DNA from 3 places in the Tardiphaga sp. 813_E8_N1_3 genome. Region 1 is predicted to be linked to each of the others. Evidence: riboswitches for the same ligand, from Rfam matches in the RefSeq annotation. Region 1 holds a riboswitch; each other region holds the start of a gene.
What was found. A riboswitch is a leader RNA that binds a small molecule or an ion and turns the genes downstream of it on or off. The one in region 1 is predicted to bind cobalamin.
Positions count from the first base shown of each region.

Region 2: it holds a riboswitch for cobalamin, as region 1 does, so the genes downstream of both, AB8A33_RS21620 (ribonucleoside-diphosphate reductase subunit alpha) here and AB8A33_RS06615 (TonB-dependent receptor plug domain-containing protein) in region 1, are expected to answer to the same signal.
Region 3: it holds a riboswitch for cobalamin, as region 1 does, so the genes downstream of both, metE (5-methyltetrahydropteroyltriglutamate--homocysteine S-methyltransferase) here and AB8A33_RS06615 (TonB-dependent receptor plug domain-containing protein) in region 1, are expected to answer to the same signal.

Region 1 is NZ_JBPWQE010000001.1:1,412,847-1,416,120, reverse strand. It holds gene AB8A33_RS06625 (O-acetylhomoserine aminocarboxypropyltransferase) at 1-471, shown strand, start outside; gene AB8A33_RS06620 (alpha/beta fold hydrolase) at 475-1,263, shown strand; cobalamin riboswitch at 1,310-1,513, shown strand; gene AB8A33_RS06615 (TonB-dependent receptor plug domain-containing protein) at 1,546-3,274, shown strand, end outside.
Region 2 is NZ_JBPWQE010000001.1:4,559,448-4,562,721, reverse strand. It holds gene AB8A33_RS21625 (glycosyltransferase family 87 protein) at 1-994, shown strand, start outside; cobalamin riboswitch at 1,044-1,260, shown strand; gene AB8A33_RS21620 (ribonucleoside-diphosphate reductase subunit alpha) at 1,380-3,274, shown strand, end outside.
Region 3 is NZ_JBPWQE010000001.1:2,866,253-2,869,526, reverse strand. It holds gene AB8A33_RS13715 (protein-L-isoaspartate(D-aspartate) O-methyltransferase) at 1-12, shown strand, start outside; gene AB8A33_RS13710 (peptidoglycan DD-metalloendopeptidase family protein) at 121-1,527, shown strand; cobalamin riboswitch at 1,698-1,909, shown strand; gene metE (5-methyltetrahydropteroyltriglutamate--homocysteine S-methyltransferase) at 2,014-3,274, shown strand, end outside.

The DNA.
Region 1 (3,274 bases):
TGTCTCTCGCCGACCAATGCCTTCCAGCTCCTGCAAGGCGTCGAGACGCTCGGCATCCGCATGGAGCGCCATATGGCCAATACACATGCGGTGCTGGCGGCGCTCACGGCCAACAAGGCGGTCGACTGGGTGCTGCATCCGTCGCTGGAGAATCATCCGGACTATGCGCTGGCGAAACGCCTGCTGCCGCGCGGCGCCGGCTCCATCGTCTCCTTCGGCATCAAGGGCGGCCGCAATGCCGGGCGCAAATTCATCGAGGCGCTGAAGCTAACCAGCCATCTTGCCAATGTCGGCGACGCCAAGACACTGGTCATTCATCCCGGAAGCACCACGCATCAGCAGATGGACGCCGAGCAACTCAAGGCCGCCGGCATCGGCGAGGAGCTGATCCGCCTCTCCGTCGGTATCGAAGCCGCCGACGACATCATCGATGACCTCGCGCAGGCGCTGCGCATCTCGCAGAAGGGCTGAGCGATGCAACTCACCGTCAACGGTCACGAGACCTATATCGCGAATGGTGGCCGCACATTCGATCCTTCCCTGCCAGTGGTCGTGATGATCCACGGCGCCGGCTTCGATCACTCGACCTGGGCGCTGCATACGCGCTGGTTCGCGCATCACGGCTTCGCGGTGCTCGCGCCGGATCTGCCCGGCCACGGACGCTCAAAGGGTGAAGCGCTCACGACCATCGCCGATCTCGCCGACTGGACCGCAGCATTGATCGAGGCAGCGGGCGCAAAGACCGCGCGGCTGATCGGCCATTCCATGGGCTCGCTGATCGCGCTGGAGGCCGCCGCACGGCATCCCGGTAAAGTCACGCGCCTCGACCTGATGGGCACGGCAGGAACGATGACCGTCGGCCCGGATCTGTTGAAGGATGCCGAAGCCAATCAGCATTCCGCCATCGACATGGTGTCGATCTGGGGGCTCGGCTTTCGCGCCGAACTCGGCGGCAGCCTCGCGCCGGGGCTGTGGATGCATAGCGGCGCGCAGCGCGTGCTCGAAGCCACAAAGCCGGGCGTGCTGTTCGCCGATCTCAACGCCTGCAATACATACCAGAATGCGCTGACCGCTGCGGCCCAGCTTGATATCCCTGTCACGCTCATCCTCGGCGAGCGGGACATGATGACTCCCGCCAAGGCCGGCAAGACCCTGGCCGCCGCATTGAAAAACGCCCGCACGGTGATTCTACCCGGCACCGGCCACATGATGATGGTCGAACGCCCCGACGACGTGCTCGCCGCGCTACAGATCGCGCAATAGAGTCTGGAACGGGTCGATGGCTGTTGCACCGCGCGGCGCGCTGTGCTTCCTGTCCGGTATTATCGGTGCCTCCGCAAGGAGGTGAAACGGGAATGCGGTGCGGGGAAATATCCCCTATGCCGCGGCTGCCCCCGCAACTGTAAGCGGCCATTCCGGGTCCACAAAGCCACTGAATTTGCATCGCAGATTCGGGAAGGCGGACCGGGAGACCACCGCGAGCCAGGAGACCGGCCGGTAACGAGTTTCACACTCGTTCGACGGTGGGTCGACGGAAGGGGTTAAATGACTATCCGGAATTTGGCCGCAGGCACTGCGGCCGTTGTTGTTCTGTCCTGCTCTCACAGTGCTGCGCATGCGCAGTCCAGTGCCGAGCAGCTCTCTGAAATCGTGGTGACGGCGGACAGAGCGCCCGAACAGCTCAATCGCACTGGCAGTTCGATCAGCGTCGTCTCAGGCGAGACCATTGCGACCAGCAATCCCGGCTCGCTGGTCGATGCGCTGCGCACCGTGCCTGGCCTCGATATCAGCGAAAACGGCGGCCCCGGTGGCACCGCGAATGTGCGCCTGCGCGGCGGCAATACCGGCCAGACCCTGGTGATGATCGACGGCATCCGCGTCAACGATCCCACGGCTGCATCAGGCGACTTCGAATTCGCGATGTTCACGCCCTCGGCCATCGAGCGCATCGAAGTCCTGAAAGGGCCGCAGAGTGCGCTCTACGGATCCGACGCGATGGGCGGCGTAGTCAACATCATTACCAAGAAGGGCTCCGGCCCTGCGCAGGTCAATGTGCGCACGGAAGCCGGCAGCTATGGCACCGTCGTCACACAGGGATCGCTGACCGGCTCCAACGGTCCGTGGTCTTACGCCTTCACCGGTGGCGGCCAGCACAGCAACGGCTTCTCGCGTTACGGCTATCGCATCCCTGCCCTCGAAGCGAAGTTTCCGAATCTCGAAAACGACAGTTTCGATCGCGTCGGTGGCTCGGCGCGCATCGGCTATGACGCCGGTGAAGGCATCCGGCTTGAGTCAGGCATCGTGCAGTCCTTCACACGCGCGGCATACGATGCGGCCAGCGGCACATATCCAGACACGGGATCGTCCACTGACCGCCTCCTGCAAACAGTCTACGGCCGCGTTGGCATTGACTCCTTTGGTGGTGTGTTGACGCACAACGTAACTGTGTCGAACACCCATACCGAGCGCTCGTTCACCGAGCTCAGCTATCCACTCAGTATGCGGCCGCCGCCGGGCGCGACCGCGAGGATCTTGGATTACTGGGGCAACAGTCTCGGCGCAGAATACCAAGCGACGCTGAAACTTGGCGCTTTCGGCTCGCTGATCTACGGTGCCAAGACCCAGAGCGAAACGGCACAGACTTTCACCACGGGCATTCTTCCGACACCGGCTGCAATGACCTCCACATTGTCGAAACGGCAGGACACAAATTCGGTGTTCGCGTTGTGGTCAGTCCCGATCGGAGAGCGGCTGAACATCACCCTCGGCGGGCGCGTAGATGACGTCGTCGATGTCGCTCGCTTCGAGACGTGGCGCGCGACTGCCGCCTACAACATCACAGAGACCGGGACCAAATTTCACGCCAGCGCTGGAACAGGCGCCAAGGCACCAACTCTGTTCCAGCTCTACTCACAGGCCAACGGCACCCCGTCGCTTTCCCCTGAAACGAACTTTGGCTACGATGCTGGTGTCGATCAGAGCCTGTTCAACGGTCGCGTGGTCCTTTCGGTCACAGGCTTCGCAACCGACTACAGCAATCTGATCAACTTTGTATCGTTTACACCTAGTGCATGCGCCGCTGGCCAGACGACCGGCTGCTATAACAATGTCGCGCGCGCCGAGACCAGCGGTCTCGAAGTGGGCGGCAATGTCGATGTCATCCCGGGCTTGGTAAAATTCAACGTGGCCTACACCTACCTGCACGCCCAAGACGTCGGCAATGATACCGTGCTGGCACGCCGGCCAAAGAACGCTGCCCGATTTGCGCTCACGA
Region 2 (3,274 bases), 3.1 Mb from region 1:
CGCCGTGCTCGGCCAGACCTATCCCGGCAATTTCGGCTGGCATTATCCACCGCCGTTCCTGTTCATCGCAGGATTACTCGCCAAGCTGCCTTATCCGGTCGCTTTCATCGCATGGGTCGTCGCCAGCGCCGTGCCCTATCTGCTTGTAATGCGCGCGATCGTTGGTCGCCCCTTTGGCCTGCTGCTCGCCGCCGCTTTTCCTGTCGTGCTCGCCAATGTGCTCGTCGGGCAGAATGGCTTTCTCACTGCGTCACTGGTCGGCGGCATGTTGGTGCTGCTGCCGACGCGGCCGGTGCTGTCGGGCATCTGTCTCGGTCTGCTCAGCTACAAGCCGCAATATGGCCTCTTGTACCCATTGGCGCTGATCGCCGCCGCGCAGTGGCGCGCGTTCATTAGCGCAGGTGTCACCACGGTCGCGCTTGCCGGTGCCTCGTGGCTCGCTTTTGGCACCGAGAGCTGGCAGGCTTTCTTCCACTGGATTCCGATGTTCTCGCAGGCCTTTCTGGTCGAAGGCCGCGCGCCGTGGGGCAAGATGCAGAGCCTGTTCGCGCTGGTGCGCTTCTTCGATGGCAGCGAGAGATTGGCCTGGACGCTGCAATGGATGCTCATCGCGTCCCTCGCGGTATCGCTTGCCTGGCTGTGGCGCAGCCGCGTGCGCTACGAGTGGAAGGCGGCAGCCTTGGCGACGGCGACTCTGCTGGCGACGCCCTATCTGTTTCTCTACGACGTGATGGTTCTCGCGATCGCGTTCGGCTTCATCGTCCGCGTCGGCCTGTCGAAGGGCTTCCTCGGCTACGAATTGCCGATGCTCGGTCTCGCGACGGTGGCGCTCATTGCCTATCAATTTGCCGTTTCGCCCACTGGCTTGGCCGCGATGTTGCTCGTGGTCGTCTTGATCGGACTTCGCATCCGCGATTCACTCGGCGCCAACGGTGCCATGATCTCGACCGTCGCTGGATCAGGAGTTGTCCACGGTACCAACAGCCCGGCCTGATTTGTTGTCGTGACTCTGAATGCTCGCTTGACACCTCGCCGCGGATCACACCAAATGTAGACGTCACGGTCCGCCATGTCGCAAGATTTGGTGGCTAAGAGGGAAGTCGGTGAAGACGCTGTTTTTGCGTCACATTCCGGCGCTGCCCCCGCAACTGTAAGCAGTGAGTCTGTTTCGATTGAAGTCACTGATGCGTAAGCATCGGGAAGGCTGAAAACAGACATTGACCTGCGAGCCAGGAGACCTGCCGCGACACCAGAACGTCTATGGGCGGGGTGTCCCAGCGGTCGCTTGCAGGCAATGCCGGCGGATTTCCGCCGTGTATTTTGCAGCGTCCTTTCGGCCCCAGCCCCCATTGCTTGATGCATCACACGGGGTCTTGCCGATGCCTAATTCATCTTCCGTCTTATCCAATGGCCGCGATGCGGCTCATGCGCCGCTGATTCAACTGTCGCCGGAAACGCTCGCTGCGCCCGCGCGCGAACCCTCGATGCAGATCATCCGCCGCAACGGCACGGTGTCGCCGTTCGACGGCAGCAAGATTTCCGTCGCAATAACCAAGGCCTTTCTGGCAGTCGAGGGCCATACGGCGGCCGCATCGCGCCGCGTCCATGAGGCGGTGGAACAGTTGACCGGCGAAGTCGTGGCTGCGTTGACGCGCCGCGTCGGTGAAGGCCGCACCTTCCACATCGAGGACGTGCAGGATCAGGTCGAGCTGGCGCTGATGCGCAGCGAGCACCACAAGGTGGCCCGCGCCTATGTGCTGTATCGCGAGGAACGCGCCCGTACCCGCGCCGAGGAACTGGCCGCCAAGCCGGCGCTCGTCTCCACTGCCCCGGTGCTGCATGTCACGCTCGCGAATGGCACCCGCGCGCCGCTCGATTCGGCGCGTCTGGCGCTGATCGTCAACGAAGCCTGCGCCGGCTTCGACAGCGTCGATGCTGCGCCCGTGCTGGAGGAAACCCGCCGCAATCTCTATGACGGCATTACGCTGGATGAGCTGGCGCTGGCCGGCATCATGGCCGCGCGCACGCTGGTGGAGCAGGAGCCGAACTACACCTTCGTCAGCGCCCGCCTGCTGCTCGACAAGCTGCGCACGGAAGTCCTGTCCTTTGTCGGAGGCACGCCGACGCACGCGTCGCAGGCCGATATGACGACGCGTTACGCCGAATATTTCGGCGCCTATATCAAGACCGGCATTGCGGCCGAGCTGCTCGATCCTGAACTCGCGCGTTTCGATCTCAAGCGAATCGCCGCCGCGCTGAAGCCGGATGGGGACCTTCAGTTCCAGTTCCTGGGCTTGCAGACGCTCTATGACCGTTACTTCCTGCATGTGCAGGGCAATCGCATCGAATTGCCGCAGGCCTTCTTCATGCGCGTTGCCATGGGCCTCGCGCTGCGCGAAATCGACCGCGAAGCCCGCGCCATCGAATTCTACAATCTGCTGTCGTCGTTCGACTTCATGGCCTCGACGCCAACGCTGTTCAATGCGGGCACGCAGCGGCCGCAACTGTCGTCCTGCTTCCTCACCACGGTGGCCGACGATCTCGACGGCATCTTCAAGTCGGTAAAGGACAATGCACTGCTGGCGAAATATTCCGGTGGTCTCGGCAATGACTGGACGCGCGTGCGCGGTCTCGGCGCCCACATCAAGGGCACCAATGGCGAGAGCCAGGGCGTGGTCCCGTTCCTAAAGGTTGCCAATGACACGGCCATCGCCGTCAATCAGGGCGGCAAGCGCAAGGGCGCGGTGTGCGCCTATCTGGAAACCTGGCACATCGACATCGAAGAGTTCTTGGATCTTCGCAAGAACACCGGCGACGATCGCCGCCGCACCCATGACATGAACACCGCCAACTGGGTGCCGGATCTGTTCATGCAGCGCGTCGAAGCTGATGGCGAATGGACACTGTTCTCGCCCGACGAGACGCCGGAGCTGCACGACCTCTATGGCAAGCCCTTTGCCGAACGTTATGCGGCCTATGAGGAGAAGGCTGCGCGCGGCGAGATCCGCGTGTTCAAGAAGGTGCGTGCGACTGATCTCTGGCGCCGCATGCTGACCATGGTGTTCGAGACCGGCCATCCCTGGATCACCTTCAAGGATCCCTGCAACCTGCGTTCGCCGCAGCAGCATGCTGGCGTGATCCATTCGTCGAATCTCTGCACCGAGATCACGCTGAACACGTCGGACGACGAAGTCGCCGTCTGCAATCTCGGCTCGGTGAACCTGCTCAATCACATCGGCAAGGATGGTCTCGACCATGCGCAGCTCAAGCGCAC
Region 3 (3,274 bases), 1.5 Mb from region 1:
CGCGAGCTCTGAAAAAAAGTTCGTGAACGACTGTCACGTGTTGGTCGCAAGGTTAAAGGCTTGGTAACGGAGACGGTGTTTACTCAATTCAGTTGTTTGTTGCGTATGAGTGAGTAACCAATGTCCAGCGTTGTCGAGTTGCTTTACTCGCGTCGCGCTCCGCAGGTCGCGGTGCTGGCGCTGATGTCTATCGGTTTTGCGGGCTGCAGCGCCGACATGCAGACGCGTCTGTCTCAGAATCCAAGTTTTGACTCGGGGCAGTCCCGTGGCTTTGGCTGGCAAGGCGAAACCACCGGCTCGGTGCCGCAGCGGGCACCACGCGCGCCGGTCGAGCGCCAGGAACTGCCGCAGTATCAGCGCCCGGCCTATAATCCGCAGCCGCAGTATCAATCCCAGGCTTTGCCGCCGCCGATCTCGGCGCCGCAATCCTATCCGGCAGCTCGTCCGGTTGCGTCGGCTGCTCCCGTTAGCGGGGGCGGTAACGGTATGTATACGCCGCCGCCCGCACGTGCGCCGATCGAAACCACCGGCTCCACGGCGCCGCGCTCGGTTGCAGCGACCAACGGGCTTGCCCGTGATGGCGGCACCTCGATCATCGTCGGCACCAGCGATACGCTCGATGGTCTGGCGAAGCGCTACAATGTCTCGTCGGCCGCGATCCTGCAGGCCAATGGCTACAAGGGGCCGCGCGCGTTGTCGCCCGGCCAGTCGCTGATCATTCCGCGCCAGGGCGCCGCCGCAACTCCGGCCGTTGCCGCTGCTCCGAGCAAACCTGCCGCCGGCGCATCGACCACGCATTTCGTCAATCGCGGCGATACGCTGATGAGCATCTCGCGCCGGAACAACGTGCCGGTCGCCGAACTCGCGCGCGCCAATGGTTTGGCGCCGAACGCCCAGCTGAAGCTTGGTAGCAAAATCAACGTGCCCGGCGCACGTACTACGGCTTCTGCAGCTCCTGCAGCCGCGCCGCTCGCTGCGCCCGTCGCAGCCGTGACGGCTGCTCCGGCTGGCGCGGTCACGTCCGCTGCCGTGGCCCGTGTTGCTTCTGCCGAACCCGCACAGAAGGCCCGTCTCGCAAGTGCAACGACGACGCCTGAAGAAACCACGCCGGAATCGCCGACTAAAGCCGCTGACGCAACCGGCGCTTTGCCGACGTTCCGTTGGCCGGTGCGCGGCCGCGTGGTCACAGGCTACGGCGCTAAGACCAATGGCAAGTCCAATGACGGCATCAACGTCGCCGTGCCGGAAGGCACGCCGATCAAGGCTGCCGAAGATGGCGTCGTTGCCTATTCCGGCAACGAGCTGAAGGGTTACGGCAATCTGGTTCTCGTTCGTCACTCCAACGGCTACGTCACCGCATATGCCCATGCGAGTGAGCTGATGGTGAAGCGTGGTGAGACCATCAAGCGCGGTCAGGTGATCGGCAAGTCCGGCCAGTCCGGCGAAGTCACGTCGCCGCAGCTTCACTTCGAAATCCGCAAGGGATCGTCGCCGGTCGATCCGCTGCAGTTCCTCAACGGCGCGTAAACGCAATCCACGAAGTGTAGTTTGCATTCACACAAGCCCGGCCTCGTGCCGGGCTTGATGCGTTTGACCTCGGGGCTGCGGCCCACGCCAGCTCCGGAATCTTCAACGCGCCGCTGCGTGTGGGCAGAGTTAGCTCGCGCGAGCTCTGTTGACTGCCGCGCGATGTTGCCCATATGTGAACCTGTCGTGGTTCTTCGGGAAGGTTTGCCCGAAGCTAAGAGGGAAGCCGGTGAGGCGTTAAGCCAAGGCCGGAGCTGCCCCCGCAACTGTAAGCGGTGAGCCGCTGTCCATTAAAGTCACTGAGGCCCGCAAAGGTTTTGGGAAGGCCGGACAGCAGCATTGACCCGCGAGCCAGGAGACCTGCCTCGACAACATAAACGTCCTCGGGCGGGGTGTCCCGGTGGTGCGGTTGCGATTCCGCGACTGCCGTCGTGGAATCCAGACGTGTCACTTTGGCCTTTTGCCCCCAATCATTGGGGTTAAGCCATGTCTACTGTGTCAAAGTCTACCTCTTCAAAATCAACTACCTCACTCCCTGTTGCTACATTGGGCACGCCACGGATCGGTCCGCGGCGTGAGCTCAAGATGGCGCTGGAAAGTTATTGGTCCGGTGCAATCGACGAGAATGCGCTGATCGATGTCGGCGTCGGGCTGCGTGCCGCCAACTGGGCGCGCCAGAAGTCGCTCGGGGTCACGGTCATGCCGTCGAACGACTTCTCTTTCTACGATCAAGTGCTCGATACCAGCGTCATGGTCGGCGCCATTCCCAAAGTCTATGGCTGGACCGGCGGGGATGTTTCCTTCGCCACCTACTTTGCCATAGCGCGCGGATCACAAGGCGCCGCGCATGACGAGGCCTGTAAGCATGGCTCTCACACGCATGATGCGTCCCACGGTGTGCCAGCGCAGGAGATGACCAAGTGGTTTGATACCAACTACCACTTCATGGTGCCGGAACTGACGCCAGATCAAACCTTCTGTCTCGCGTCGCGCAAGCCAATCAAAGAATATGAGGAAGCGAGATCGCTGGGCTATCAGACGCGGCCTGTGCTGGTCGGGCCTGTGACCTATCTGAAGCTTGCCAAGAGTGCAGATGCGTCATTCGATCCGGTGACGCTACTCGATCGATTGCTACCTGTTTACGTCGAAGTGCTCGGAGAATTGGCCGACAGAGGCGCCGAATGGGTGCAACTGGATGAGCCATGTCTGGTGCTCGATCTCGACACGTCGGCCCAGCAGGCGCTGCAGCGGACTTATGCGGCTTTTGCCGAAGCGGTCCCGCAGCTCAGGATCATGCTGAACACTTACTTTGGCGAACTTGGCGATAACCTCGATCTGGCCCTATCGCTTCCCGTCGCCGGGCTTCATCTCGATCTGGTCCGTGGATCGGAGCAGTTTGACGAAGTCGCTGCGAAGGCACGAAAGGACCTGATCCTCTCACTCGGCGTGATCGACGGCCGCAATATCTGGCGGTCCGATCTGTCCAGCCTGCTCGATGGGCTGGAGCCCATGGTCGATCTGCTGGGGCGGCATCGCGTTGAGCTCGCGCCATCCTGTTCGCTATTGCATGTGCCGATCGATCTGGGCCTTGAGACTGATCTCGATCCGGACGTCAAAAGCTGGCTGGCCTTTTCGATCCAGAAGATGGAAGAGCTGGCCGCACTTGGAGCAGCACTGGCTGGCAGTCGCGCTGATGTTGCCGCAACGCTCGCGGCCTCGGATGCCGCGGCGGCCGCGCGACTGGCAT